Regions from separate parts of the Chelativorans sp. M5D2P16 genome, predicted to be linked through region 1. Evidence: riboswitches for the same ligand, from Rfam matches in the RefSeq annotation. Region 1 holds a riboswitch; the other holds the start of a gene.

Evidence for each region. A riboswitch is a leader RNA that binds a small molecule or an ion and turns the genes downstream of it on or off. The one in region 1 is predicted to bind S-adenosylmethionine.
Region 2: another riboswitch for S-adenosylmethionine. It lies ahead of metA (homoserine O-acetyltransferase MetA); the one in region 1 lies ahead of SIN08_RS07520 (O-succinylhomoserine sulfhydrylase).

What each region holds. Positions count from the first base shown of each region.
Region 1 is NZ_JAXQNM010000013.1:48,341-62,460, reverse strand. Features, by position in the region: gene SIN08_RS07570 (formate dehydrogenase subunit gamma) at 1-299, shown strand, start outside; gene SIN08_RS07565 (NADH-quinone oxidoreductase subunit NuoF) at 296-1,852, shown strand; gene fdhF (formate dehydrogenase subunit alpha) at 1,863-4,733, shown strand; gene fdhD (formate dehydrogenase accessory sulfurtransferase FdhD) at 4,738-5,595, shown strand; gene SIN08_RS07550 (formate dehydrogenase subunit delta) at 5,585-5,833, shown strand; gene SIN08_RS07545 (S8 family peptidase) at 5,889-8,111, opposite strand; gene SIN08_RS07540 (HAD family hydrolase) at 8,439-9,158, opposite strand; gene SIN08_RS07535 (aldo/keto reductase) at 9,212-10,015, opposite strand; gene apaG (Co2+/Mg2+ efflux protein ApaG) at 10,096-10,488, opposite strand; gene SIN08_RS07525 (CDP-alcohol phosphatidyltransferase family protein) at 10,602-11,207, shown strand; gene SIN08_RS07520 (O-succinylhomoserine sulfhydrylase) at 11,216-12,406, opposite strand; SAM riboswitch at 12,451-12,528, opposite strand; gene SIN08_RS07515 (2'-deoxycytidine 5'-triphosphate deaminase) at 12,608-13,699, shown strand; gene SIN08_RS07510 (ion transporter) at 13,702-14,120, opposite strand, start outside.
Region 2 is NZ_JAXQNM010000038.1:25,738-39,857, forward strand. Features, by position in the region: gene SIN08_RS17825 (esterase-like activity of phytase family protein) at 1-378, shown strand, start outside; gene SIN08_RS17830 (queuosine precursor transporter) at 419-1,045, opposite strand; gene rpmB (50S ribosomal protein L28) at 1,107-1,403, opposite strand; gene SIN08_RS17840 (DUF3108 domain-containing protein) at 1,623-2,387, shown strand; gene SIN08_RS17845 (DMT family transporter) at 2,404-3,294, shown strand; gene gloB (hydroxyacylglutathione hydrolase) at 3,472-4,239, opposite strand; gene SIN08_RS17855 (class I SAM-dependent methyltransferase) at 4,341-5,117, shown strand; gene SIN08_RS17860 (nitronate monooxygenase family protein) at 5,119-6,186, shown strand; gene metA (homoserine O-acetyltransferase MetA) at 6,223-7,143, opposite strand; SAM riboswitch at 7,202-7,279, opposite strand; gene hisC (histidinol-phosphate transaminase) at 7,361-8,461, shown strand; gene SIN08_RS17875 (prephenate/arogenate dehydrogenase family protein) at 8,466-9,410, shown strand; gene SIN08_RS17880 (DUF2125 domain-containing protein) at 9,469-10,452, opposite strand; gene SIN08_RS17885 (gamma-glutamylcyclotransferase) at 10,517-11,035, shown strand; gene SIN08_RS17890 (1-acyl-sn-glycerol-3-phosphate acyltransferase) at 11,042-11,848, opposite strand; gene SIN08_RS17895 (YdcF family protein) at 11,937-12,569, opposite strand; gene SIN08_RS17900 (ABC transporter permease) at 12,742-13,749, opposite strand; gene ftsE (cell division ATP-binding protein FtsE) at 13,742-14,120, opposite strand, start outside.

The DNA.
Region 1 (14,120 bases):
TCTACGGCGTTGTCTCCTTCTATCATGACTATCGCGAAAATCCGCCGGGCCGCCATGTGCTGAAGGTGTGCCGGGCGGAGGCCTGCCAGGCCGTGGGCGGCGATGCCGTGGCCGAGAAGCTGCAAAGGCTCTTGGGCGTGGAATTCGGCGAAACGGCCGGTGACCGCTCGGTGACGCTGGAGCCCGTCTATTGCCTCGGACTGTGTGCCTGCGCGCCCTCGGCCATGCTCGATGGCGAGGTGATCGGCCGACTGGACGACGAGAAGGCGGCAGCAATCGCCGTGGAGGTCCGGGCATGAGGCCGATCGTCTACATTCCCCGCGATTCCGGCGCGCTGGCGCTGGGGGCGGAAAAGGTCGTCCGGGCGCTCGAGAAGGAGTTGGAGTCCCGTGGGCTCGACGCCTGCATCGTGCGCACCGGCTCGCGCGGGCTCTACTGGCTCGAGCCGATGGTCGAGGTTGAGACGGATGACGGCCGTGTGGCCTACGGTCCCGTCGCGCCGTCGGACGTCGCCGCGCTGTTCGATGCCGGTTTCCTGAAGGGCGGCGCGCATCCGCTTTCCCTCGGCAAGCCGGAGGAAATCCCCTATCTCAAGCGCCAGACGCGGCTCACTTTCGCGCGCTGCGGCATCATCGATCCCGTTTCCCTTGCCGATTACGAGGCCCATGGCGGCCTGAGAGGACTGCGCAACGCGCTCGCCATGACGCCGCTCGAGATCGTCGAGGAGGTCACGGAGTCCGGCCTGCGCGGACGCGGCGGCGCGGGTTTCCCCACCGGCATCAAGTGGAAGACGGTGCACGACACGCCCGCCGACCAGAAATACATCGTCTGCAACGCCGACGAAGGCGATTCGGGAACCTTCGCCGACCGCATGATCATGGAAGGCGATCCCTTCGTGCTGATTGAAGGCATGACGATCGCCGGCATCGCCACCGGCGCCAACAGGGGCTATATCTATCTGCGCTCCGAATATCCCCATGCCCACCAGATCCTAAACGAGGCGATCTCCATCGCCCGACAGTCCGGTGTGCTGGGACCGAGCGTGCTCGGCTCGCAACATGCCTTCGACATGGAGGTGCGGGTCGGCGCCGGTGCCTATGTCTGCGGCGAGGAGACCGCCCTTCTCGACAGCCTCGAGGGCAAGCGCGGGATGGTCCGCGCCAAGCCGCCGCTTCCCGCCCATGAGGGGCTGTTCGGCAAGCCGACCGTCATCAACAACGTCATCTCGCTGGCCTCCACGCCCATCATTCTCGACAAGGGCGGCCCCTTCTACCGCGATTTCGGCATGGGCCGCTCGCGCGGTACCATCCCCATCCAGATTGCCGGCAACGTGAAGCACGGCGGACTTTTCGAGACCGCCTTCGGCCTGACACTCGGCGAAATCGTCGACGACATCGGCGGCGGCACGGCCACCGGGCGTCCGGTGCGGGCGGTGCAGGTCGGCGGGCCGCTCGGCGCCTATTTCCCGCGCGCGCTCTTCGACACGCCCTTCGACTACGAGGCCTTTACAGCAAAGGACGGGCTGATCGGGCACGCCGGCATCGTCGTCTTCGACGACACGGTCGATATGCTCAAGCAGGCGCACTTCGCCATGGAGTTCTGCGCCGTCGAATCCTGCGGCAAGTGCACGCCCTGCCGTGTCGGCTCCACCCGCGGGATGGAGGTTCTCAGCCGGCTGAGGAACAATATCGAGCCGGAGCGCCAGCTCGAGATCGTCACCGATCTCTGCAACAGCATGAAGTTCGGCTCGCTCTGTGCCTTGGGCGGTTTCGCCCCCTATCCGGTCATCAGCGCGCTGACCCATTTCCCCGAAGATTTCCGCCCCACGCCCGTCCGCGAGGCGGCAGAGTAGGAGGAACAGAATGTCATTCGTAGAAGAAATCGACTACGGAACGCCGGCCTCGAAGTCCGAGAATGCAGTCACCCTGACCATCGACGGCAAGGAGGTGACGGTTCCGGAGGGCACATCCATCATGCGCGCGGCGCGCGAGGCCGGGGTCGAGGTTCCGAAATTGTGCGCCAACGACATGGTCAAGGCCTTCGGCTCGTGCCGGCTTTGCCTCGTCGAGATCGAGGGTCGCGGCGGCACGCCGGCCTCCTGCACCACGCCGGTGGCAGACGGCCTCAAGGTTTCCACGGGTACCGATCGCCTGCAGTCCATCCGCCGCGGCGTGATGGAGCTTTACATGTCCGACCATCCGGAGGACTGCCCGGCCTGTGCGGCGGGCGATTGCGAGATGACCCGGATGTCGAAGAAGGTGGGCCTGACCGAACTGCGCTACGGCGAAGGCGAAAACCACGTATGGCCGGCCCGCGATGGCGAGGCCAACCTGCTCTTCCAGGAGCAGGACGCCTCCAATCCCTATTTCGCCTATGACGCTTCGCAGTGCATCGTCTGCTCGCTGTGCGTGCGTGCCTGCGAGGAAAGCCAGGGCACCTTCGCGCTGACGGTCGAGGGACGCGGCTTCGAAAGCCGCATCGCCGCCGGCATGAGCGAGCCCTTCCTCGAATCGGAGTGTGTGTCCTGCGGCGCCTGCGTGCAGGCCTGCCCGACCGGGGCGCTGCGCGAGAAATCCGTCATCGAAAAGGGCATGCCCGACCATTCCGTCGTCACCACCTGCGCCTATTGCGGCGTCGGCTGCTCCTTCAAGGCGGAAATGAAGGGCGAGGAAGTCGTCCGTATGCTGCCTTACAAGGGCGGCAAGGCCAATCGCGGCCATTCCTGTGTCAAAGGCCGCTTCGCCTACGGCTATGCCACGCACGAGGATCGCATCCTCAATCCCATGATCCGCGAAAAGATCTCCGATCCCTGGCGCGAAGTATCGTGGGAGGAGGCCTACGCCCATGTGGCCAGGGAGTTCCGCCGCCTGCAGTACCAGTACGGCAAGGACTCGGTTGGCGGCATCACCTCCTCGCGCTGCACCAACGAGGAGACCTATCTCGTACAGAAGCTTATCCGTCAGGGCTTCGGCAACAACAATGTCGACACCTGCGCCCGCGTCTGCCACTCGCCCACGGGCTACGGGTTGAAGACGACCTTCGGCACCTCCGCCGGCACACAGGATTTCGATTCGGTCGAGCATGCCGACGTGGTGATGGTGATCGGCGCCAACCCGACGGACGGCCATCCCGTATTCGGCTCGCGCCTGAAGAAACGGTTGCGCGAGGGCGCCAGGCTTATCGTTCTCGATCCGCGCCGCATCGATCTCGTGCGCACGCCGCATGTGGAGGCCGACTATCACCTGCCGCTGAAGCCGGGGACCAACGTGGCGGTGCTGACGGCGCTCGCCCATGTGATCGTCTTGGAGGGCCTGGTGGACGAGGCCTTCATCCGCGAGCGCTGCGATTGGGACGAGTTCCAGGACTGGGCGTCCTTCGTCCTGCAGCCCGAGAACAGCCCCGAGGCGGTGGAGGAGGTTTCCGGTGTTCCCGCCGACCTCATCCGCGGCGCCGCGCGGCTCTATGCCACGGGCGGCAACGCGGCCATCTATTACGGTCTCGGCGTGACCGAGCACAGCCAGGGCTCGACCACCGTGATGGCGATCGCCAACCTGGCCCAGGCCACCGGCAATATCGGTCGGCCCGGCGTCGGCGTGAATCCGCTCAGGGGACAGAACAATGTCCAGGGCTCCTGCGACATGGGCTCCTTTCCGCACGAGCTGCCGGGCTACCGCCACATTTCCGACGACGCCACGCGGGCGATCTACGAAAAGCTGTGGGGCGTGAAGCTCGACAATGAGCCGGGTTTGCGCATCACCAACATGCTCGACGCCGCCGTCGACGGCTCCTTCAAGGGCATCTACATTCAGGGCGATGACATCCTGCAGTCCGACCCCAACACGCGCCACGTGGCGGCCGGCCTCGCCGCCATGGAATGCGTGGTCGTGCACGATCTCTTCCTGAACGAGACGGCGAACTACGCCCACGTTTTCCTGCCCGGCTCCTCCTTCCTGGAAAAGGAGGGCACCTTCACCAATGCCGAGCGCCGCATCAACCGCGTGCGCAAGGTGATGGAGCCGAAGAACGGCTATGCCGACTGGGAGGTGACGCAGGAAATGGCCCGGGCGATGGGGCTCGACTGGAACTACCGGCACCCCGCCGAGATCATGGCCGAGATCGCTTCCACGACTCCCAGCTTCTCCGGCGTCACCTACGAGCTCCTCGACCGCGAGGGCTCCGTCCAGTGGCCGTGCAACGAGAAGGCCCCCACGGGCACCCCGATCATGCACATGGGCGGCTTCGTGCGCGGCAAGGGCAAGTTCATCCGCACGGCTTACGTGGCGACGGACGAGAAGACGGGGCCGCGCTTCCCGCTGCTCCTCACCACGGGCCGGATTCTCTCGCAATACAACGTCGGCGCGCAGACGCGGCGCACGGAGAATGTCGTCTGGCACGAGGAGGACCGGCTGGAGATCCATCCCTTTGATGCCGAGAACTGTGGGATCCGCGATGACGATTGGGTGAAGCTCTCGAGCCGCTCCGGCGAGACAACCCTGCGCGCCACCATCACAGAGCGGGTCGCACCCGGCGTCGTCTACACCACCTTCCACCACCCGGAGACACAAGCCAATGTGGTGACCACCGAATATTCGGACTGGGCGACCAACTGTCCGGAATACAAGGTGACCGCGGTGCAGGTCTCGCCCTCCAACGGGCCGACCGAGTGGCAGGAGGACTGTGAAGAGCTTTCCCGCTTGAGCCGCCGCATCGTGCATGTGGAAGCGGCGGAGTAGTGCGATGCGCGCTCCGAACGGTGCCCGTCATCGTCCGATGAAGACCGTGCCTCTCACAGCCGTCTCCCGCATCGCGCGCCGCGTCGGCGGGACCCGCACGGCGCTGCGCAGCGTGCCCGAGGAAACGGCGGTGGCGCTCTCCTTTGGGGGCACGACTCACGCCGTGATGATGGCCACGCCAAGCGACTTGGAGGATTTTGCCCTCGGCTTCAGCCTGACGGAGGGGATCGTCTCCGCCCCTGGCGAGATCGAGGCGATCACGGTTGAGGACCTCGGATCCGGCTTCGACGTGCAGATCAGGCTGAAAGACGCGGCCAACCGGCGTTTCGAAGCGCGCCGCCGGCGCCTTGCCGGGCCGGTGGGCTGCGGGTTGTGCGGCATCGAATCCATCGAGGAAGCCATGCGCGACGTGCCGGCCGTTGCCGCCGGCGGCCCGCTTTTGACCGAGGGCGACATCGTCCGGTCCGTCCAGCTCCTGTCGGAGCAGCAGACGCTCCATCGCGAGACGGGCGCGGTGCATGCGGCCGGGTTCTATGTGCCTGGCAAGGGCATCGTCGCTATGCGGGAGGATGTCGGCCGCCACAACGCGCTCGACAAGCTCGCCGGCGCGCTGGCGAGAGCCGGGACCGACGCCAGCCGCGGCGCCGCCGTCATCACCAGCCGGGTTTCGGTGGAGATGGTGCAGAAGGCGGCGGCGATCGGCGCGCCGGTTCTCATCGCCGTCTCCGCTCCGACCGCGCTCGCCATCCGCACCGCGGACGAATGCGGCGCCACTCTGGTGGCGCTGGTACGCGGGTCGGAGTTCGACATCTTCACCCATCCCGAACGCATTCACAACGGAGCAGCCAGACATGTCGCATGAAGCAGGCACGTCCAGCGAAGAAAAGCTCGTCTACATGGCCAACCAGATCGCCGGCTTTTTCCAGACCATGGATGATGAGGAAGCGGTCGCAGGTGTAGCCGACCACATCAACAAGTTCTGGGAGCCGCGCATGCGCCGGCAGCTTTTCCGGATCATCGAGCGCGGCTGCGACGGCCTGAAGCCGCTCGTCCTAAAGGCGGCAAAACAGATCAATCAACCGGAGGACATGCGGGCTTGAGAAGCGCATGCGCGCTTACCGTTGGCCGCAAGAGCGGCGTCTTTCATGAGCCGGCTTAAAACTCCTTCGTCAAACCGAGAGAGAACGAGAAGACGGGATCCGGATCGCTGGCCGCGACGAGATCGGTGTTGAAGCCGAAGAGTACGTCGACGTCCTGCTCCGTGCGGTTGCGGTAGACCAGTCCGAAACGCAGCGGCAGATCCGTGTTGGCCAAGTCCACAGCGATGTTTTCGTAATGGATCGTGCCGTTGGCATCGCGCCCGACTGGCAGATTGACCTCGGCCTCGCCGGCAACGGCGCTCGGTCGCATCCCGCCGTAAAAATCGATCGTGTCGCGTTCCGTCAGCACGCCGCGGCGACGGGCAGAAAGGCCACCGCTCGCATAGGCAAGGGCGCCATAATCCACCAGCGCGTGGGGAGCGTCGCTCACGAAGCCGCTTCCGAATTCGGCATAGGCGCCCATCGACCAGGCGCGCGAGATTGCCGTGCTGACACTGATGCCGGCGGCCGCATTCGCCGTGTTCCGGCCGGCGAGAAAGGGACCGCGCGTTTCACTGCCGAAAAAGCCGGCGCCACTGTGCCCGAAGGAGAAGGAAACTTCGCTGGCGAACTTGTCGCTCGCGGTAATCCGTGAAAGGGAGAAGGCAGCTTCACCACCCTCGTGTTTGTGCGCGACCTGGCCGGAAAACTGGAAGAACGTGCCTTCGTCAGCCGGAAAGACGTGGGAAAACGCCGTGTCCGAGTCGAAGCCGGCGAGCGTCTGCGAGAAAAAGAGCTTCGGCACCGCGACGTCGTGCAGGGTGCGGGGCAGGTCGCTCCCGTTTTCGACGAAGGCGAAGCTGGCGGCCATTTTCTCCACATTGCGCGCCATCTGCCGGGCATCGGCCACGCCCTTTCCCGCATTGACGGAGGTTTCGCCGCCGAGCCTCCTGCCCGGGACATAGAAGTCGGTGCCGAGGGCGTCGACCACCATCACCTCGCGGCCGGCGATCGCCTTGGCGATGCTGTTGCCGACGACGGGGCCCGCCGTGGCGATGCCGCCCGAGAGGCTGGTGCGCTGCGCGCTGTAGACGTTCTCGCCGCTTGCAATCGACAGACCGCCGATGGGCGAAAGGGCCGCCTTCATGTCCGGGACGCCGTGGCCGTAGAGGCTGGAATAGTTGCGGCTCACTCCCGGGGCGAAGGTCGACGTGCCGGAGACCGTATCCTGGAAACCATCCCAGTCCCGCCGCGCCGTGGCCAGGAGGCGCACCGTCCACTCCTCCGGCGAAAGATTGGGGAACGCCTGGGCGATGAGCGCGACCTGCCCGGCGACCTGGGGTGCCGCGAAGGACGTGCCGGTGCTGAAGGCATAGGATGTGTCGTTGGCGGCGGTCGGCGCGTAGACCGTTCCGTCGCTGGTCAGGCAGAAAGCTGCGGCGGAGCCGCACGGCGCGGACAGGAGCTCGGCATCGAGAATGCGACCGTCGCTTTCATCGACCGTGAACAGCGCATTGCTGGCGACGAGCCAGGCCTCCGAAAGCTCCGGCACGAACAGCGGAAGCCCAGCCCAGGCGGATGCGTCGCCCAAACTGGGGTCATTGGAGTTGGCCAGGACGATAACGCCCGTCTCCTGGAAGCGGTCATAGGCATCGAAAAGGCCCCGCCACTCGGACGGCGTGCCGCCCCTCTCGCCCGTGATATAGGTGGCATAGTCGCTCGTGCCGGAACTCGCGAACGCCGCCATCTCCTCGCTGGCGGCGGTCTCCGGCACAAATCCCCAGGAATTGTTCTGCACCACTGCGCCGAGGTCGGCGGCATGGTCCGTGGCCGCCGTTAGGTGGTCCAGGATGTCGTTCCCGCCGACATCGGCCCACGAGGTGAGGTGAAGGTCGGCTTCGGGGGCGACGCCCATGATGCCAGCCCCGTCCGCCCGGCCGGCGGCAATGCCGGCAACGGAGGTGCCGTGGTCCTCCACTGCAAAATTTGCGCCGCCGGTGAAGCTGTGCAGCGTTTTTCCGGCGAATTCCCGATGAGTGAGGCGAAAGCCGTCATCCACCACGGCAATCAGCGTGCCTTGCCCGCGCAGCTTTGTACCATCGGAAAGCGTGGCCGTGTGGGCGTAGTGGATGTTCTGCAGCGCGTAATTGGAGGCGCTGGCACAGTCCGGATTGCTCGTGCTGTCGCAGACCGGCGGCAGGCCGACCTCCTGGCGCAGCCACTCCTCATAGCTGGGCGGCGGATCTACGCGGTTGAACTCCGCGCCCTCGGCATAGGCTGCTGCCGCCGTCTCGTCCAACGCCGGATAACCGGTTCCGCCAGGCGTGGAAGGTGGCGTGCCGTCATCGAGCGTGGAATCGCCTCCGCCTCCATCACTTCCGCCCCCGCACCCGGCGGCTAGAAGGCACAATATGGCAGCAGTGGAAGAATACCGGAATCCCAAGTGCTTCATCCCCTCTCGTAGCGCCCATTCCCCTCGCGAGCGCATTTTTTAATAGTGCTGCTGAATTTTCTGTAAAGCAACGGAAGTCAAGATGCAGCCGCCGAGGCCGGGCACAAAACCCCGCCTTATGCCAGTTGTCGCGCCGAAACCGGCTGACGGAAACTCGGTGGCGAAGGAACACTGTCAGCCCGGCCCATCGATGTTGGCAAGAAGCGCTCTCAATTCGCCAAGATGGGCAAGCTCGCGAAAACGGTCCTCACCCGCCGGCGCTTCCGCGTGTTCGACCTCCCACGTCAGGTCGTGCGGCACGAAGACGCCCCAGCTTCCGGCGCGGATGGCCGGAATGACGTCGGATTTGAGCGAATTGCCCACCATCATGCTCTTCTCCGGCCCGTTGCCGTGCCGGGCGAAGACCCGTGCATAGGTCTCGGGCGTCTTGTCGCTGACGATCTCGACGCCGTCGAAATAGTCTCCCAGCCCCGATTGGGCGAGCTTGCGCTCCTGGTCGAACAGATCGCCCTTGGTGATGAGGACGAGTCGGTAGTCGCCGGTGAGCGCCTGGAGCGTCTCGACCGCATGCGGCAGCGGCTCGATCGGGTGCACCAGCATTTCCCGGCCGATCTCCAGGATATGCTCGATGGTCGCCGCCGGTGCCTTTCCCTCGGTCACCTCGATGGCGGTCTCGATCATGGAGAGAATGAAGCCCTTGATGCCGAAGCCGTAGATCTTGAGGTTGCGCTTTTCCGCCGCCAGCAGGCGGGCGGAAAGGTCGTTGCGCGCGGCATGTTCGGCAAGCAACTCGGCAAAGCGTTCCTCGGTGAGACGGAAGAAGCGCTCATTGTGCCAAAGCGTGTCGTCGGCATCGAAACTGATCGTCGTCAGTCGCACGGGTTGATCCTCCATCCATAAGATGGATGGATAGCGCATCGCCGCGTGCGCGCCAACCGCCGCGGTATCTACACGTAAGGCAGCTTGCCGAGCGCGGAATAATGGCTGTTGAGGTCGTCGAGCCGGGCCATCTCCTCCTCGCCGAGCGCGAAGTCGAAGACCGCGACGTCTTCCTCCAGATGCTCGCGCTGGTTTGCCTTCGGCAGCGGCACCGTCCCATGCTGGAGGTTCCAGCGGATGAGCACCTGCGCCGGCGATTTGCCGTGGTTCTTCCCGATCGCCTCCAGCGTGTCGTCGTCCAATCGCCTGGCGCGGGTCAAGGGACTATAGGCCTGGATGACCATCTGGTTTTCATCCGCGTGCGCCTTCACCGCCATGGAATGGCCGAAGGGGCTCCACTCGATCTGGTTGACGACCGGCACTTCCCCGGTTTTCTGCACCAGAGCGTCGATGAGACCGGTAGGATAGTTGCTGACGCCGATGTCGCGCGTAAGCCCCTCTTCGCGGGCGCGGATCAGGCCTTCCCACAGCGCCTCGCCCGCGCCGCTTCTCGGCGGGCGGTGGATCAGCATCAGGTCGGCATAGTCGAGGCCGAGTTCGTCCAGGTCCTTCTTTGTCGCCGCGAAGGCGTCGTCGGTTTCCTCGACCTTGGTGACAAGATAGAAATCCGACCGTTTCGCGCCCGCCCGGCGGATGCCCTCGCCGATGCCGGGCTGGGTCCCGTAGTCGCCGGATGTGTCGATCATCGGATAGCCGAGCGCGATCGCCGCGGCGATCGTCTCGGCCGTGTCTTTCGTCAGTTGCCAGGTGCCAAGCCCGAAAAGAGGCATTTCATTGCCGGTGCGCAGCGAGATGCGGGATGCTGGATCCATGGAAGAGTCTCCGCAGGTTCGAAGCCGCTTTGTCTGTTCCAACTTCCCCGGTGCGCCCGTGTTCCAGCGCCCGCCTGCGCTCAGTTCAGCGCCACCTGCTCGCCCGGAAGATCAAGGGAAAAGGCCGGGATGTCGACCTCGAAGAGGTCGCCCTGCCTGGTGCGCATGGTGTAGCGGCCGACCATGATGCCGGAGGAGGTCGTCAGTGGACAGCCTGAGGTGTACTGGAAGCTATCGCCCGGCTCCAGCTCCGGCTGCTCGCCGATCACCCCTTCGCCACTCACCTCCTGCACCCGGCCGAGCCCGTCGGTAATGTGCCAGTAACGCGAGATCAGCTTGACGGTGTCCTGGGAGAAATTGGCGATGGTGACCTGATAGGCCCAGACGTAGCGGCTTTCCTCCGGGTCCGAGTGGTCGGGCAGGAAGAATGGCTCGACCCGCACTTCTATGTCGTGGGTTACGGCTCGGTACATCTGTCTCGCGCCACCTGCCGGCCGCCTGTCGGGGGCCTGACGATATTGTGACATCTGATATGTGTCGGGCAAGGCTATAGATCAACGCGGGACAGCCAGAACGGAGCCGGAATGTGATCGACGGGTGGGGAAAACGCAAGCTCGAGCCGCTTCTTGCCAAGGTCGCCGCATGGCTGGCGTCGTTCGGGGTGACCGCCAATGCGGTGACCGTGGCAAGCTTGGCTGCGGGACTGGCCGCCGGTGCCGCGGCCGCCGCCGGTCAGTTCTGGGTCGCGCTGGCGCTCGTCCTTTTAAGCCGCCTGGGCGACGGGCTGGACGGCGCGGTGGCGCGCGTCAAGGCGCCGACCGACTTCGGCGGCTACATCGATATCGTCTTCGATTTCGTCTATTACGGCGCCGTGCCCCTCGGCTTCATCTTCCACGATCCCGCCGCCAACGGCATCGCCGGCGCTTTCCTTCTTTTCGCCTTCTATGTCAACGGCGCGAGCTTTCTCGCCTTTGCGGCGATCGCCGAGAAGCGCGGCATGCAGACCCTGGCCCGCGGCGAGAAATCCTTCTTCTTCACCACCGGGCTCGCCGAGGCCGGCGAAACCCTGATCGCCTTCGTGCTCGCCTGCCTCTGGCCCGCCTGGTTTCCGGTCATCGCCTGGACCTTCGCCGTGATCACCCTATACACCGCCGTCGCCCGCATCGTGCTGGCGGCGCGCGCGTTCCGGTAACCGACTGGCTACACGCGTGAAAGCGCCCGGTCGAGATCGGCCAATAGGTCGCCCGTGTCTTCCAGCCCCAGCGACAGACGCAGCGTTCCCGGCTTGATACCCGCCTCCGCCTGCGCCTCCTCGGAAAGGTTCTTGTGCGTGGTGGTGGCGGGATGGGTGATCAGGCTCTTGGCATCGCCCAGATTGTTGGAGATGCCGATGATCTTCAGCGCGTTCTCGACCGCGTACGCGGCCTGCTTGCCGCCCTCGACGTCGAAGCAGACGAGCGTCGAGCCGCCCTTCATCTGCCGCGCGACGATCCCGGCCTGCGGATGGTCGCTGCGGCCGGGATAGATCACGCGCGGCACCTTCGGATGTTCGGCCAGGTAATCGGCCACGCGGGAAGCGCTCTCCATCTGCTGGCGCACCCTGAGCGGCAGGGTCTCCAGGCCTTTCAGCAGCGTCCAGGCATTGAAGGGGGAGAGGCTGGGGCCCGTGTGGCGGAAATAATCGTGCAGATGCTCGTCGATCCAGTCCTTGTCGGAGAGCACCACGCCGCCGAGACATCGCCCCTGCCCGTCGATGTGCTTGGTGGCCGAATAGACCACCACATGCGCGCCCAGTTCCAGCGGCTTTTGCAGGAGCGGTGTGGCGAAGACGTTGTCGACCACCAGCCGCGCGCCGATGCTGTCGGCAAGCTGCGCGATCGCGGCGATATCGCAGACTTCCAGAGTCGGGTTGGTCGGGCTTTCCAGGAAGAACAGCTTGGTGTTGGTGCGAACGGCACTTTCCCACGCTTCGAGCGAGGCCCCGTCCACCAGCGTCGTCTCGATGCCGTAGCGCGGCATCAGCGTCTCCACCACCCACCGGCAGGAGCCGAACAACGCGCGCGCGGCGACCACGTGGTCGCCCGCCTTCAGCGAGCACAGCAGCGCCGCCGAGACGGCCGCCATGCCGGAGGCCGTCGCACGCGCGTCCTCCGCCCCCTCCAGCGCGCACATGCGCTTTTCGAACATGTCCACCGTGGGGTTGGCATAGCGCGAATAGATGAAGCCCGGTTCCTCCCCCTTGAAGCGCGCTTCCGCCGCTTCCGCGCTGTCGTAGAGGAAGCCCTGGGTGAGGTAGAGGGCCTCGGAGGTTTCACCGAAATGCGAGCGCAGCGCGCCACCGTGCACCAGCGCGGTCTGCGGTTTCCAGTCGTCGTTGTTGTCGTCGGTCATGGTCTCTGCTCAAAATAAAACCGGCCGCGAAAGGCGCGTGCCGGTGAGCATCGAGCGCGGCCTTTTAGCGACTTTTTTTACGTGGCTGCAAGCCGACCGGCCAAATCACCACGGGATAAAGCCTCTTTAGGCGCAGCATGTCCTTGCGTCAAGCGCATGGCGCAGTAAACCTCCCCGGTCAAGCTTTTGATGGAGTTTCGCGTGGCCATGACGGGCATTCTGCCGGATAGCGAGATCGCCGCGCTGTTCAAGGACGGCGCACTTGCCGCCGCGCGCCCGCTCGATACGGACCAGATCCAGCCGGCAAGCCTCGACCTGCGCCTGGGAGAGGTTGCCTATCGTGTGCGCGCCAGCTTCCTGCCCGGCCCCGGCCACCGCGTGGCCGACAAGCTGGAGCGGCTGAAGCTGCACCAGTTCCGGCTCGAAGAGGGCGCGGTGCTGGAGGTTGGCTGCGTCTACATCGTGCCCTTGATGGAGCACCTGGCGCTTCCCGATGACATATCGGCCTCGGCCAACCCGAAGAGCTCGACCGGCCGGCTCGACATCTTCACCCGCGTCATGACGGACAACGGCCAGGAGTTCGACAAGATCGCCGCCGGCTATTCCGGCCCGCTCTATCTCGAGGTCAGCCCGCGGACCTTCCCGATCGTCGTGCGCCCCGGCTCGCGCCTTTCGCAGATACGCTTCCGCAGGGGCAATGCGCTGCTCACCGAGGACGATCTCGCCGCGCTGCACGAGCGCGAGACGCTGGTGGCCTCCGAAAGGCCCAACATCTCGGGCGGCGGCATCGCCCTTTCGATCGACCTGCGCGGCGCCGACGGTGGCCTGATCGGCTACCGCGCCAAGCATCACACGGGCCTTGTCGACGTCGACCGCAAGGCGGCCTACGCGGTGCCGGAATTCTGGGAGCCGCTTTACAATCACGGCACGAACGACCTCGTGCTCGACCCGGACGAGTTCTACATCCTCGTCTCGCGCGAAGCCGTCCATGTGCCGCCGGCCTATGCCGCGGAGATGACGCCCTTCGACCCGCTGGTGGGGGAGTTCCGCGTCCACTACGCCGGCTTCTTCGATCCCGGTTTCGGCCATTCCGCCGCCGGCGGTACGGGCAGCCGCGCCGTGCTTGAGGTGCGCAGCCACGAGGTGCCCTTCATCCTCGAGCACGGCCAGATCGTCGGCCGGCTGGTCTATGAGCGCATGAGTACGCTCCCGGAAACGCTTTACGGCACCGGACTCAAATCCCACTACCAGGGCCAGGCGCTGAAGCTTTCAAAGCACTTCCTTCCGGGCTGAGTTTACGACTGCCTCTCCTTGCTGAGTGCCCGCACCTCTTCGCGCAGCGCCCGGACCTCATGCAGGATCGCCTCCTGCTCCTCCTGCAGCGCGCTGCGCTCGGCCGAGGCCTCGGCGTCGTGCTCGGCCTGCATGGCCGAGACGATGATGCCGATGAACAAGTTGAGCACGGTGAAGGTGGTCGAGACGATGAAGGGGATGAAGAAAAGCCAGGCCCACGGAAAAACCTCCATCACCGGCCGCACGATACCCATGGACCAGCTTTCCAGTGTCATGATCTGGAAGAGCGAATAGGCCGAGCGTCCGATCGTGCCGAACCAGTCGGGGAAGGCCGCACCGAAGAGCTTCGTCGCCATCACCGAGAAGACGTAGTAGACGAGACCGAGCAGGAGCATGATCGAGCCCATGCCCGGTAGCGCAG
Region 2 (14,120 bases), on a different contig from region 1:
CGACGCAACGTCTTCGCCGCCATTCTCGAGGGGCCGCTGAAGGGCATCTTCGCGATTGCGCGGCATGACGATTTCGACATCACCGACGGCGCTTTCCTGCCCGATGGCGACCTTTTGCTCCTGGAGCGGCGCTTTTCCCTGGCGAGCGGCGTCGCGATGCGCATCAGACGGATTCGCGCCGACGGGATCCGTCCCGACAGCCTTGCCGACGGACCGGTCCTCCTCGAGGCCGACATGGCCTACCAGATCGACAATATGGAAGCGCTCGATGTCTGGCAGCGCGCGGACGGCGCGGTCATGGTGTCGCTGATGTCCGACGACAACCATTCCATCCTGCAGCGCAACCTCTACCTGGAATTCCGTCTCCTCGAGGAATGAAGGCAGGCACCACCTGCCGGTCCGGGATCGAGGAGGGCTTTTACCGCACGGCCTCGGCCGGCCGCAGCACCGTGATCAGCGCACCGTAGGGCACGAGCATCGCCAGGCCGACCAGGAGCTTCACGACCAGGTCGCCCAGCGCCAGCGAAACCCACAGCGGCACGTCCATGTCCGAGCCGAACAGCGGGACGGCAAAGGCGAGCGAGCCGTCCTCGCGTCCCAGCCCCGTATCGAGGAAGGAGAAGACGGCGGCAAAGGCGAGCGAGAAGAAGATGACGGTGTCGAGCGTGGAGCCAATGACCGTCGAGATCAGCGGCGCCCGCCACCAGGCGCTGCGGCGCAGGCGGTCGAAAATGGAAATGTCGAGCAGCTGCGCCAGGAGAAAGGCCGACCCCGAGGCGAGCGCGATGCGCGGGCTGGCCAGCCAGACCGACAGCACCATCGCCATGACGAAGCCCACCACCACCACGCGGCGTGCGGCCTGCGGCCCGAAGCGGCGGTTCGTCAGGTCGTTGACGAGAAAGGCGATCGGATAGGTGAACGCACCCCAGGTGAGGATGTCACCGAGACCGAAATGGGCGAACGGGAACTGGACAAGCACGTTCGAGGCGGCGACGATCACCGCCATGGCGGCCACGAAAGGCCAGACTGCAAGGAAACGGTTCATTTTTTTAACCTGGGTGATGGAACCAGTGCGGCGGCCCGGTGACCGCCGCGCACGGGAGGTCTCAGGCGCTCGCCTGCTCGGCGAGCTTCTTGGCGACCTGCTTCTTCAGAAGACGCGCGCGCTGGGACAATTCGTTCGACTTCGCCTTCATGAGAAAGGCGTCGAGACCGCCGCGATGCTCCACCGTGCGCAGCGCCGCCGCTGAAACGCGCAGACGGAAATTCTGGCCGAGCGTCTCGGACATCAAGGTGACATCGCACAGGTTGGGCAGGAAGCGACGACGGGTCTTGTTGTTGGCGTGGCTCACATTGTTGCCGCTCATCACGGCCTTGCCGGTCAGTTCGCAAGCACGGGACATCTTTTTCTTACCTTATCTTTCGGGCCGAACCACTCGCCGCACCCGAACGGAACGGCGCGCAGTAGATCTCAGGCGGCCTCGTGGAAATTTGCCGTTCACATAAAGACATTTGTCCTTGCGGTCAAGCTGCGCCGCGCCCCTCCACACATCCGCCTGATTTAACGCTTTGCCTTCGGCTGAGAAGCGGCGGCGAGAAGGCTGCCGCCCGGAGGTGAGGCCATGGTCCGGTTCCGACCGCTTGCGCTTGCCGTCGCTCTTGCCTCGGCTGCCAACGCCGGCCTCTCCCCGGCGGCGGCGGAATCCTACCGCGTGCGCTACGATGCCTCCCTTTTCGGGCTGCCGATCGGCCGTGCGGTCATCGAGAGCCGCTTCGAAGGCCAGGGCTTTGCCATCGCCGGCCGTTTCGCCAGCGCCGGCATCGCACGCATCTTCGACCGCACCGACGGCACGGTGACGGTGAACGGCTGGCTGGGTCCCGATGCAAGCCGCCCGCATGCCTATACGCTCGCCTATGAGAGCGGCGAGGAAAAGAAGAAAACGGCGATCCGCTTCGAAAACGGCCGGGTGGCGGCGACGGAGAACCGGCCGGAGCCGAAGAAGCGCGGCGACGACTGGGTGCCGGTGGAACGGGAGCACCTGGCAGGCGTCGCCGATCCGCTTTCCGCCCTGCTCCTGCCGGCCAGGGACGCGTCGGAAGTCTGTCGGCGCAGGATCAGGGTCTATGACGGGGAGATGCGCACCGACCTCGTTCTCGAGCCCGCCGGCGACAGGAACGGTTTCCGGGATGCCACCGTCACATGCCGGGCGCGTTTCGTGCCCGTTTCCGGATACAGGAAAGACCGTTCCTCGATCCGGTATCTGCGCGACAGGTCCCGCATCTTTGTCGGGTTCGGGCCGGTGGAAGGCCGCAATCTCTATTCACCCGTCGAAGCCACTATTGCCACCAAGATCGGAACGGTGCACATCAAGGCGCGTCGCATCTGATTTCAACGGAGGGAACATGGCGCGCGCCACCCTGATCGGCTTTTCCGCCGTTGCCATGTGGGCGCTGCTGGCGCTTTTCACCGCCGCTTCGGGCCAGGTTCCGCCCTTTCAGCTTTCTGCCATGTCCTTTGCCGTGGGCACGGTGATCGGTCTTCTCGCCCAGAGCTTCTTCCCCACCTTCCGCCAGCGCGGATCCGTTCCCCCATCGGTCTGGCTGGTCGGCATCGGCGGGCTCTTCGGCTACCACTTCCTCTACTTCACCGCCCTGCGCAACGCGCCGGCCGTGGAGGCGAGCCTGATCGCCTATCTCTGGCCGCTGCTCATCGTCCTGGGCTCGGCCCTCATGCCAGGCGAACGGCTCGGCTGGCACCATGTCGCCGGTGCCTTTCTCGGCCTCTTCGGCACATTCCTCATCATCACCAAGGGAGGCGGCTTCGCCTTCGACAGCCGCTATACGGTGGGGTATGCGGCCGCCGGCGGCTGCGCCCTCTTCTGGTCCGGTTATTCGCTTCTGTCCCGCCGTTTCCAGGCCGTGCCGACCAGCATCGTCACCTGGTTCTGCGCCGCCGCGGCCGTCCTTTCCGCACTCTGCCATCTGGCACTGGAGCAGACCGTCTGGCCGGCCGGCACCGGCGAGTGGCTCGCCGTCCTCGGCCTCGGGCTCCTGCCCGTGGGTGCCGCCTTCTACGCCTGGGACCACGGCGTCAAGCACGGCAACATCCAGGTGCTCGGTGCCTCGAGCTACGCCGCCCCGCTCCTGTCGACCCTCATCCTGATCGCCGCCGGCCAGGCCGAGCCCACCGCCAACATCCTCGCCGCCTGCCTCTTGATCACCGGCGGCGCGGCACTGGCGGCGAAGAACATGCTGCGGCGCAAACCGGCAGTAGCAGGTGACGCTGCTATCTGATCCGCTGTTGTCATCCTGGGAACGATGGTGCGGCCTTCCCCTCGCCCTTCGACAAGCTCAGGATGAGGGGAAGGCAAGCCAGCCTGCTTTAAGCTTCGACATACGCGAATGAGCGCAAACGCCGGCCCTCATCCTGAGCCTGTCGAAGGACGAGGGCGGCCTGCCGCCCGCTTCTCCTCAAGCGACGTCCTTGCGCTTACGGATTTCCGCGAACACCGCCTCGTCGGAGGCGTCTTCCATACCCAGGTTGCGGCGGATGACGGGATCGTGCCAGCGCAGGAACGGATTCGTCGCCATCTCCTGCTTAAGGGTGGTGGGCAGCGTCGGCTTGCCCTCCTGCCGCAGCGTGTCGACCCCCTTGGCCCGCTCCTTCAGGGCGGAGTTCGTCGGATCGACCGTCAGGGCGAACCGCGCATTGGCCTGGGTATATTCGTGCCCGCAATAGATCACCGTCTCTAGCGGCAACACGGCGATCTTCTTCAGCGATCGCAGCATGTCCGCGGGCGTGCCCTCGAACAGCCGGCCACAGCCGAGGGCGAAGAGCGTGTCGGCCGTGAAGGCGATCCCCGCATCGGCGAAATGATAGCTCACATGACCGGCCGTATGCCCCGGCGTCTCGATAACGCGGGCAGCCTGCCGGCCGACACGCACCGTATCCCCCTCCTTCACCGTGCGGTCGATGCCCGGGATCCGGTCAGCCTCGGCCGCCGGACCGACAATGGTGAGCCCGAAACGCTTCTTCAGCGCCAGATTGGCCGCCACGTGGTCCTGGTGGTGGTGTGTGGTCAGGATCATTGTCGGCGTCCAGCCGGTCCGCTCCACGGCCTCCAGGATCGGCTGCTCCTCCGGCGCGTCGATCAGCGCCGTCTCCCCGGTTTCGGTATCGCGGGCGAGAATGCCGAAATTGTCGCTGCGGCACATGAATTGTTCGATTTCGAGCGTCATGGGAACCTCCGTTCTGCCGGAACGATAGGACCGTGCGAGGCCCTTGTCACCCACCTGAAAACATCTTGCGGCAGGCGCGAAGGGGACGTACCGTGCTCTTCATGAACGGCGATATCGTCGACCTAAGGGCATTCTACGCCAGCCTGCTCGGGCGGCTCGCCGAGCGTTCCATCGCCATGGCGCTCTCCTCCATCTGGATCAAGCTGCCCGAGGAGCGTCTGGTCGGGCTCGGCTACGCCGTACCGTGGCTCGACCGATTCGGCGCCGATGCCGAACGCGTCTTCGCTTTCATGCCCGCACGCCAGGGCGCCGTGCACTGGCCGCCGGGCAAGGCCTCGGCGACTGCCCTTGTCTTCGAGGAAGAGTTGCCGCTGCCCGACTCCTCGGTCGACCGCATACTCCTCGTCCACGCGTTCGAACACACGGAAAACCCGCGCCAAACGCTTCTGGAGCTCTGGCGCGTCCTGGCGCCGGGCGGCCGCCTCGTCATCGTCGTGCCGAACCGGCGCGGCCTGTGGGCGCGCTTCGAGCATACGCCCTTCGGCACCGGACGCCCCTATTCGCGCAGCCAGCTGGTCGAGGCGCTCCGGGAGGCGAACTTCACCCCCGGCGCCTGGGCCGACACCCTGCACTTTCCGCCTGCCAGGCGGCGCTGGATCATGAAGCTGCACCAATGGCTGGAGCGCGCGGGCCGGCGCTTCTGGCCGCTTTTTGCGGGCGTCCTGGTGGTCGAGGCGGAAAAGCGGCTCCAGCAGGGCATTCCGGCCATGGCGCGCCGGTCGCGCCGGGTGCTCGTGCCGGTCCTGACACCGCAAGGGGCAACGGGGTTCGGTGCCGGAAGGGCCTTCCGCAACGCCAGGCGAGAGAATGGAGTGTGACATGTGGCGCGACCGCCGCATCCTTGACCTTTTCGGCATCGAACGACCGGTTCTCCTCGCGCCCATGGCCGGTTCCGGCGGGTCGGAACTTGCCATCGCGGTGAGCGAGGCCGGTGGCCTCGGCGCGCTGCCCTGCGCCATGCTGAGCCCCGAGCAGATCCACACCGAACTCGGCATTATCCGCCAGCGCACCGACAGGCCCATCAATCTCAATTTCTTCTGCCACAGTCAGCCGGCGCCGGACGCGGCGCGCGAAGCCGCCTGGCGGGCCCGGCTCGCGCCGTACTATGCTGCCCTCGGTCTCGAAGCGGAAACCGTCCCTTCCGGCCCCGGCCGCAATCCGTTCAACGCGGAAGCCTGCGCCGTGGTCGAGGAACACCGCCCGGAGGTCGTCAGCTTCCATTTCGGTTTGCCGGACGGGCCGCTTCTCGACCGCGTGCGCGCGACGGGCGCCAAGGTCATCGCCTCTGCAACGACGGTCGCCGAAGCGCGCTGGCTCGCCGACCGGGGATGCGACGCCATCATCGCCCAGGGCGCGGAGGCCGGCGGTCACCGGGGCGTCTTTCTGGAAGAGGACGTTTCGACCCAGCCCGGCACCATGGCGCTGGTTCCCCAGGTGGTCGACGCCGTCTCCGTGCCCGTAATCGCCGCCGGCGGCATCGCAGACGCGCGCGGGGTGGCCGCCGCATTCATGCTCGGCGCCGCCGCCGTGCAGGTCGGCACGGCCTACCTCAGGTGCCCGGAAGCGCTGACCGCGCCGGTGCATCGCGAAGCGCTCGCCGCTGCGCGCGACGACCGCACGGTGCTGACGAACGTCTTCACCGGCCGCCCGGCGCGCGGACTCATCAACCGCATCGTCCGCGAAGTCGGGCCGATGAGCCCCGATGCGCCCGCCTTTCCCCTCGCCACCGCCGCCGTCATGCCGCTGCGCAAGGCGGCGGAAGGCACCGGCTCCGGAGACTTTTCGCCCCTGTGGGCAGGTCAGGCGGCGGCCTTGGGAACGCCGATGCCCGCTCAGGATCTGACGCGCAGGCTCGCCGAGGAGGCACGGACCCTGCTCGGCGGATAGCAAGACCGGTCGGCACAGCCTCCTGCTAGATCGCCATCAGGACCGGCCGATCTTCTCCAGGTCATAGGCGGTGGTCTGATAGACTTGGTTGATCCAGTTGCCGAAGAGCAAATGGGCGTGCGAGCGCCAGCGGTTGAGCGGCCTGCGGCTTGGATCGTCGTCGGGATAATAGTCGTGCGGCACCTGCATCGGCACGCCGGCGGCGATATCCCTGTCGTACTCCTCCTTGAGCGAGGTGGAGTCGTATTCGATGTGGTTGAACATATAGAGGCGGTTGCCGATCGCTTCCGTGACCAGGCAGGGCCCGGTCCTGTCCGATTCCATCAGCACCTCAAGGCCCGAATCGGGCGGAATGTCGGCGGTACGGACTTCGGTCCAGCGGGAGACGGGGATGGCGAAATCGTCGGAGAAGCCGGCGAGGTAGGGCGAGGCCGGCGCGTGATTGCGGTGACGGAAGACACCGAACGCCTTCTTCTCCAGCGTGTGTTTCGGAATGCGGTGGAAATGCCAGGCAGCCGCCATCGCCCCCCAGCAGATGAAGAAGGAGGAATGCACGTTGGTGGCCGTCCAATCGAAGATGCGCGTCAACTCCTCCCAATAGGTAACGTCCTCGAAGGGCAGAAGTTCGACCGGCGCACCGGTGACGATGAAACCGTCGAACTTGCGCGCCGCCACTTCCTCCCAGGTCTGGTAGAAGGTGATGAGGTGGTCCTCGGGGGTGTTCTTGGCTCGGTGATTGCCGATGCGCACCAGCGTCAGTTCCACCTGAAGGGGGCTGGCCCCGATCAGGCGGGCAAACTGCGCTTCGGTGCGGATCTTGTTGGGCATCAGGTTCAAAAGCCCGATCTGCAGGGGGCGGATGTCCTGGCGCAACGCCGTCTGCTCGTCCATGACGGCCACGCCCTCGCGCGCAAGCACATCGCGGGCGGGAAGCTGGTCGGGGATTTTGATCGGCATTGGTGCAGGCTCCAAAAACAAAAAAGACCGGCAGCGAAATCGCGGCCGGTCTCAGCGGATTTTACATCGCTCGGCCTTTTAGCGACTTGTTTTACGTGGCTGCAAGCCGACCGGCCAAATCACCACGAGCGGACGTTCTTTTAAGACGGGAGGCCCTTTGCGTCAATGGAAGACATGAGCTAAAGCAGGCGGCCTCGACTTTATGGGACCCATTCCGATGCATTCGCCCAACCGTCCGCAGCCCAAGCCCGGCATCATGGACATCGCCGCCTATGTTCCCGGCCGCGAAAGCGCGCCCGGCGCAGCCAAGGTGTGGAAACTCTCCTCCAACGAGACGCCGCTCGGTCCCTCGCCGGCCGCTCTCGAGGCGGTCCAGGCGGCAAGCGGCCATCTGGAAGCCTACCCCGACGGGGCCGCCGCCAGGCTGCGCGAGGCGATTGCAGAGGTGCACGGCCTCAACCCGGGCAACATCCTGTGTTCCAACGGCTCGGACGAGCTTCTGGGTCTCCTCGCCCAGACTTACCTGAAACCGGGCGACGAAGGGATCTTCACCGAGCACGGCTTTCTCGTCTACCGGATCCAGATCCTGGCGGCCGGCGCCACGCCGGTGGTGGTGAAGGAGAAGGACGAGCGCGCCGACGTCGACGCGATCCTCGCGGCGATGACCGAGCGCACGAGGATCGTCTTCCTCGCCAATCCCAACAATCCCACCGGCACCTACCTGCCTGTCGAGGAAGTCCGCCGCCTGCATGCGGGGCTGCCGGGGCACGTGCTTCTGGTGCTCGACGCGGCCTATGCGGAATATGTGCGCCGCAACGACTACGAAGCGGGCATCGAATTGGTGTCGTCCTTCGAAAACGTGGTGATGACGCGCACCTTCTCGAAGATCTACGGCCTGGCCGGCCTGCGCATCGGCTGGATGTATGCGCCGGCGCATGTGGTCGACGCGGTGAACCGGGTGCGCGGCCCCTTCAACGTGAATGCGCTGGCCATCGCCGCGGGAGCGGCCGCCATCCGCGATCGCGCCCATGTGGAGCGTGCCGCCGCCCACAACGAGGCGTGGCGGGCCTGGCTCAACGAAGAACTGACGAAGCTCGGGCTGCGTGTCACCCCCAGCATCGGCAATTTCCTCCTCGTCCACTTTCCGCAAAACGGCGGCAAGACGGCCGAGGATGCCGATGCCTTCCTGGTCGCGCGCGGCTTCGTTCTGCGCCGGGTCACCGCCTACGGCTTTCCGAACGCGCTGCGTATGTCGGTCGGCACGGAGGAGGCCAATCGCGGAGTCGTGGCCGCGCTTTCAAAATTCCTGAACGGTTGAGACTGTGACCGAACCTCTCTTTGCCAAAATCGCCCTGATCGGCATCGGCCTCATCGGCTCCTCGCTTGCCCGCGTCATCCGCCGCGAGGGCCTGGCGGAGCGGATCGCCATCGCCACCCGAAGCACTGGGACGCTCGCCCGGGCGGAGGCTCTCGGGCTAGGCGACGAATACCATCTCGAAGCGGCCGAAGCGGTGCGCGGCGCCGATCTCGTCATCGTCTCGGTGCCCGTCGGCGCGTCGGGCAAGGTGGCCGCCGAGATCGTCGCCGACCTGAAGCCCGGCGCCATCGTCACCGACGTCGGCTCCACGAAGAGTTCCGTCATGCGGCAGATGGCGCCCCACATGCCGCAGGGCGTCCATTTCATCCCCGGCCATCCTATTGCCGGCACGGAGCATTCCGGCCCGGATGCGGGCTTCGCCGAGCTTTTCGAGGAGCGCTGGTGCATCCTCACGCCGCTTCCGGACACCGACGAAAAGGCATTGGCGAAGCTCACGCGCTTCTGGGAACGCTGCGGTTCGCTGGTCGACACGATGGACCCGGAGCACCACGACATGGTGCTGGCCATTGTCTCGCACCTGCCGCACATCATCGCCTACAACATCGTCGGCACGGCAGACGATCTCGAGACGGTGACGAAATCCGAGGTCATCAAATACTCTGCCTCCGGCTTCCGCGACTTCACCCGCCTCGCCGCCTCCGACCCGACCATGTGGCGCGACGTCTGCCTGCACAACCGCGAAGCCATTCTGGAGATGCTGGCCCGGTTCTCCGAGGATCTTTCGTCCCTGCAACGGGCGATCCGCTGGGGCGACGGCGACAAGCTGTTCGATCTGTTCACCCGCACGCGCGCCATCCGCCGCTCCATCATCGAAGCGGGTCAGGAAGTGGACGTGCCCGATTTCGGCCGCCACGTGCTCGCACACCCTCCGAAAGCGGAGAAGGCCTGACGCAAGGCCGTGGAAACGCGGATACCGGGTTTCCGGCCGCGATCCGTAGCGCAAACGGTCAGAGCGGCGGAATCCTGCCGAGCGGGATGAATCCGGCAAAGACACGCCCCCGCGCAATTCTGATCTGCAGCGGCGTATCGCCGAGACCGGAGAAGGCCGCGGCCGCCGTCATGATGTTCTGGCGCTCCTCGGGAAAGGCTTCGGCAAGGATCCGCCCCACCGCAGCCGGCTCTTTCACCCGAACGGAGAGTTCGGCATCGATGAGCCCGTCCTCTCCCACGGAGACGGGGCCGGAAACGGAAAGTTCCGCCGCCTCACCCGTAACCCCGACGATCAGCTGCTGAATGGTTCCCGATCGGCCGCGCGGATCGAATGTGTGCTCGGCAAGCAGGGCGACACCGTTGTCCACCGTCAGGCGCGCGCGGCCTTCCAGAGCCGGCAGGCCAGGAACGAAGGCTGCACCAAGACGAAGGCCGCTGAATGCCGCCGCCAGATCCAGATCGGCCTCCGCCTGGCGCGCGTGCAGTTGCACGTCGTCGGCCGTCGCGAGCGGTGCGCCGTCACCGTCACGCGCAGAAAGGGCGAGTTGCCCTATCTCCAGGGAGACCCGTTCCGGCAGCGGCCGGGCCAGTCTGACGCTTGTGCGCAGGTTATCCCACTCGGCTTCCAGCGCTTCACCGAAGGGCAATAGGACGGTGGCCGGCCCGTCGAGCTCGCCCACGGTGCGGAACGGCTGATAGATTTGCGCGGCGGACCGGAAGGCGCCGGCGCGGAAGGAAACACCGGTGCGCGCGTTCTCGTAGAAGACGCTGCGGCAGAACAGACCGATACGGAAGGGATAGCCACGCGCCTCGGGTTCTTCGCAATGGGCGCGGACACCGCCGCCGTTCAGGGCCGCAAGGGTGGCCTCCGCCCTCTCCTCGAGCGCGCGGGCGAGATAGAACCACAGCCCGGTATAGGCCAGGGCCGCCACGACGATGGCCACCGCCAGCCACAGGATGCGGCGGCCGGAACGCGATTCCCCCAGCATGCTTGACGCCATCACCATCCTCCAGCTACCCCGAATCATCTTCTGCCCGAGGGGCGCATGCACAAGTCAGGTGGAAATGGACGATTTTTGGGTCTTTGGCTATGGCTCGCTGATGTGGCGCCCCGGTTTTGCCCATACTGAAACACAAAAAGCCCGCCTTTTCGGTTATCGGCGCGCACTGTGCGTGCACTCGCACGTCCACCGCGGCACGCCCGACAGGCCGGGCCTCGTGCTCGGGCTCGACCGCGGCGGCTCCTGCCTCGGCCTCGCCTTCCGTGTCCCCGGCGAGTTGGCGGCGGAAGTAACAGCCTATCTGCGCGAGCGCGAACTGGTCACCCATGTCTATCTGGAACGGCGGTTGCCCGTTCGCCTGCGGGATGGAGCGGAGATCGAGGCGCTCACCTATGTGGTCGACCGCCGCCACCCGCAATATGCCGGCCGCCTCGACGCGGAGCACGCCGCGCAAAGGGTCTCCGGCGCCATCGGCCAGTCGGGACGCAACGAGGAATACGTCCTCAACACGGTCGAGCATTTGAAGGCACTCGGTATCCACGACCATTGGCTGGAGACGGTGGCGGCCAGGATCGGCGCTTAGGCAAAATCAGCCCTTCGCCGCGTGGCTTTCTGTCTTGTACCGGATTTCGGCCAGCCGCTTTCGGGCCGTCTCAGGCAACGGCGGCGGGTTCGGGCCTTCCGCCGCCTCGACGAGCAGTGCGTCGCAGGCAGCCTCCGTCTCGCGAATCAGGCGCTCCTGGAATTCCTCCCGCGAAAGGCCCGGCTCGATCGGAGGCAGGAAGCGGGCGTGAATGGTGCCGGGATAGCGCAGGAATCTGCGCCGCGGCCAGTAGAGTCCCGCCACATGGGCGATCGGCACCACCGGCACGTTGAGCTGCGCGTAGAGCTCGACGATGCCGTATTTGTAGGCCGGTTCGGCGCCAGGCGGGCGGCGCGTGCCCTCGGGATAGATGATGAGCTGCCGGTTCTCGCTCATGCGCTCGCCGGCCAGCTTCACCGCCTGCCGCAGCGCCTTCGAGCGGCTACCGCGGTCGATGGGAATCATCCGCATCTTGGCGACGTACCACCCGAAGAAGGGGATCCAGACCAGCTCGCGCTTGAGGATGTAGAGCGCGTCGGGGATGAAGGGTAGGAAGGCGATGGTGTCCCAGAACGACTGGTGCTTGGGCGCAACGATGCACGGCCCCTCGGGCATGTTCTCCAGCCCGGATATTTTCACCCTGGCGCCCACCAGCACACGGTGCAGCCACAGGCTGGAGGCCGCCCACACCTTGGGCACGAACCAGGCCTTCTTGCGCGGAAGCAGGAAATAGAGAGGTGTCCAGAAGATCATCTGGACGATCAGGTTCAGATAGAACGCGGTGTTGAATGCGAGGGAGCGGACAAGCAGCATAGAAGAGTTCCGGGTCGAAGGCGCGGGCCGCGCCCTTTCCGGCCCGTGGTTACCTCAACAGCAGCTCTTGGCAAAGACCGCATGCGGTCTATTTGCTCGCGATCGAACCCGGGATGTCGCCGACAGGTGACGTCGGCTCGCCCAAGCCTGTCACATGACCGCGTATGACGGCGGCGACGTATTTCAGATATTCGGTGAACAGGACGCGCAGGGCATCGAGGTCGGTCATCCATGTGCCGTCCGTCAGGGGCGTGTTGACCACCGGATAAGGCTGCAGGTCGGCCGCTGGCAGGATGCGACGCATCTCCAGGAGGCTGCGCGGCATGTGATAGTTGTTGGTCACCACGATGATGCTGCCGTAGGTGTTGGCGCTCGCCCATTTCGCGCTTTCCTCGGCATTGCCGATGGTGTTCAGCGCCGCCCGATCGATATCGATGCAGCAGTCGAACAGGACGGGATCGCCACCGGTCGCAACGCGCAGATCGTCGACCCTGGCGATCGGGTTGACGCCGCTGATGAGCAGCCGTTTGCCCTTGCCGGCCTTCAGAAGGTCTAGTCCGGTATCAATGCGCGACTGGCCGCCCGTCAGCACGACGATCCCGTCCGCCGGGTGAAGTTCCCGCGGCACGTCGATCCTTGCCACATGCTCGATGAAGGCCACAAAGCCGACGACGAAAGCAATCAGGGCCAGCGTCAGGGCCGCCATCGCAAGACGCAGCAACGGTCTCCGCCGCCGGCGCTGCGTGCAATCCCCGGCCGGCCTGTCCGCGATGTCGCTCATGAAACCCATGGTTATCGCTTAAATGCGGCGACGAACAGGCCGCCGGAGCAGATCGGTGCAAAAAGAATTACATCGCGACACGAAGCGTGAATATGCGCCACGGCCGGTCCAATCAGGTATCGATCTGCTTGAGATGCCCGATCGCGGTAATATGCGAGGTCGCCGCCGTGAGAGCTGCGATGAGGAGCACGACTACCCCCACCCCCGCATAACCGGAAGCGCCGATCGCGAAATTGCCGAACAGAGCGGCTGTCTGGTCACCCTCGGGCGTGGCCATGTTGCGCGAGGACCACCAGGAAAAAAGAAGGAAGACCATCACGGCGGCCGCGCCCCCGGCGGCAGCGCCGCGCGTACCCGCCAGTAGGAAGTGCCTGCGGAACTCGCGCGCGACGAAGGACGCCTCCGCGCCGACGAAGTGCAGAACCTCGATCACATGGCCGTTGCCCGACATGGCGCCGCGGGTGGCGAAGATCACCGTCAGTGCCGTGGCCGAGAGCATGAGCACCAGGACCGCCATGCCGATCGTGACGGTGGTCCGCGCCATGGCGACGAGCCGGTCGACCCAGGTCCGGTGGTCGTCGAGAACCGCGCTCGGCACCGCCGCCGCCAGCTCCGCGCGCATGGCGGCGAAATCGGGCCGCTCCACCGGATCGATGGCGACGATGATCAGCCTCGGTACCGGGAGTTCCTCAATATCGAGGCCGGCGCCCAGCCACGGCTCCAGAAGGCGCGCCGTTGCCTGACGGTCGACGATCTCGGCGCTGCGCACGCCGGCATGACCGGCGGCGATACCGCGCGCTCTGCTCAGCGCCTCCTCCATGTCGAGCCCCTCGGCGGGCTTGATCTGAATCGTGGCTTCGCGAGCGATCTGCGTCTGCCAGGTGGCGGCAGTGTCGCGCACCAGCGTCACCGCCCCCAGCGTCAGGCAGGAAAGGAAGGTCATGATGGCGATGACCAGCACCATGGCGCGGTTGGCGATGCTGTCCGGTGGCACGATGGGCGTCTGCTTGCGCGCCAGCCGTCTGGCGGCCTGCCGCTTCACCTGTTCGCTGAGCTTCGCCTTTGCAGTCCCGGCGAGGGTACCGGCCTGTTTGGTGGCTTTGGCGTGCGGGCTAGTCATAGATGGTCAGCCTCCCGCCCGACAGGACCATGCGACGCGCGTCGACCTGCTCCATCAGGCCGATGTCGTGGGTGGCGATCACCACCGCCGTCCCCATGCGATTGAGTTCGATGAGCAGGCGAAGCAGGCGACGGGCAAGCTGCGGGTCCACGTTGCCGGTCGGCTCGTCGGCGAGCAGGATGCGCGGCTGCTCCACGAGCGCCCGGGCGATCGCCGCGCGCTGCTTCTCGCCGCCCGACAGGACCGGCGGCAGCACATGCATGCGGTCGCCGAGCCCGACCCATTTCAGAAGCTCCACGACATCGGCCCGGTAGCTCGCCTCCTCCCGCCCGCGCACACGCAGGGGAAGGGCGACGTTCTCATAGGTGGTC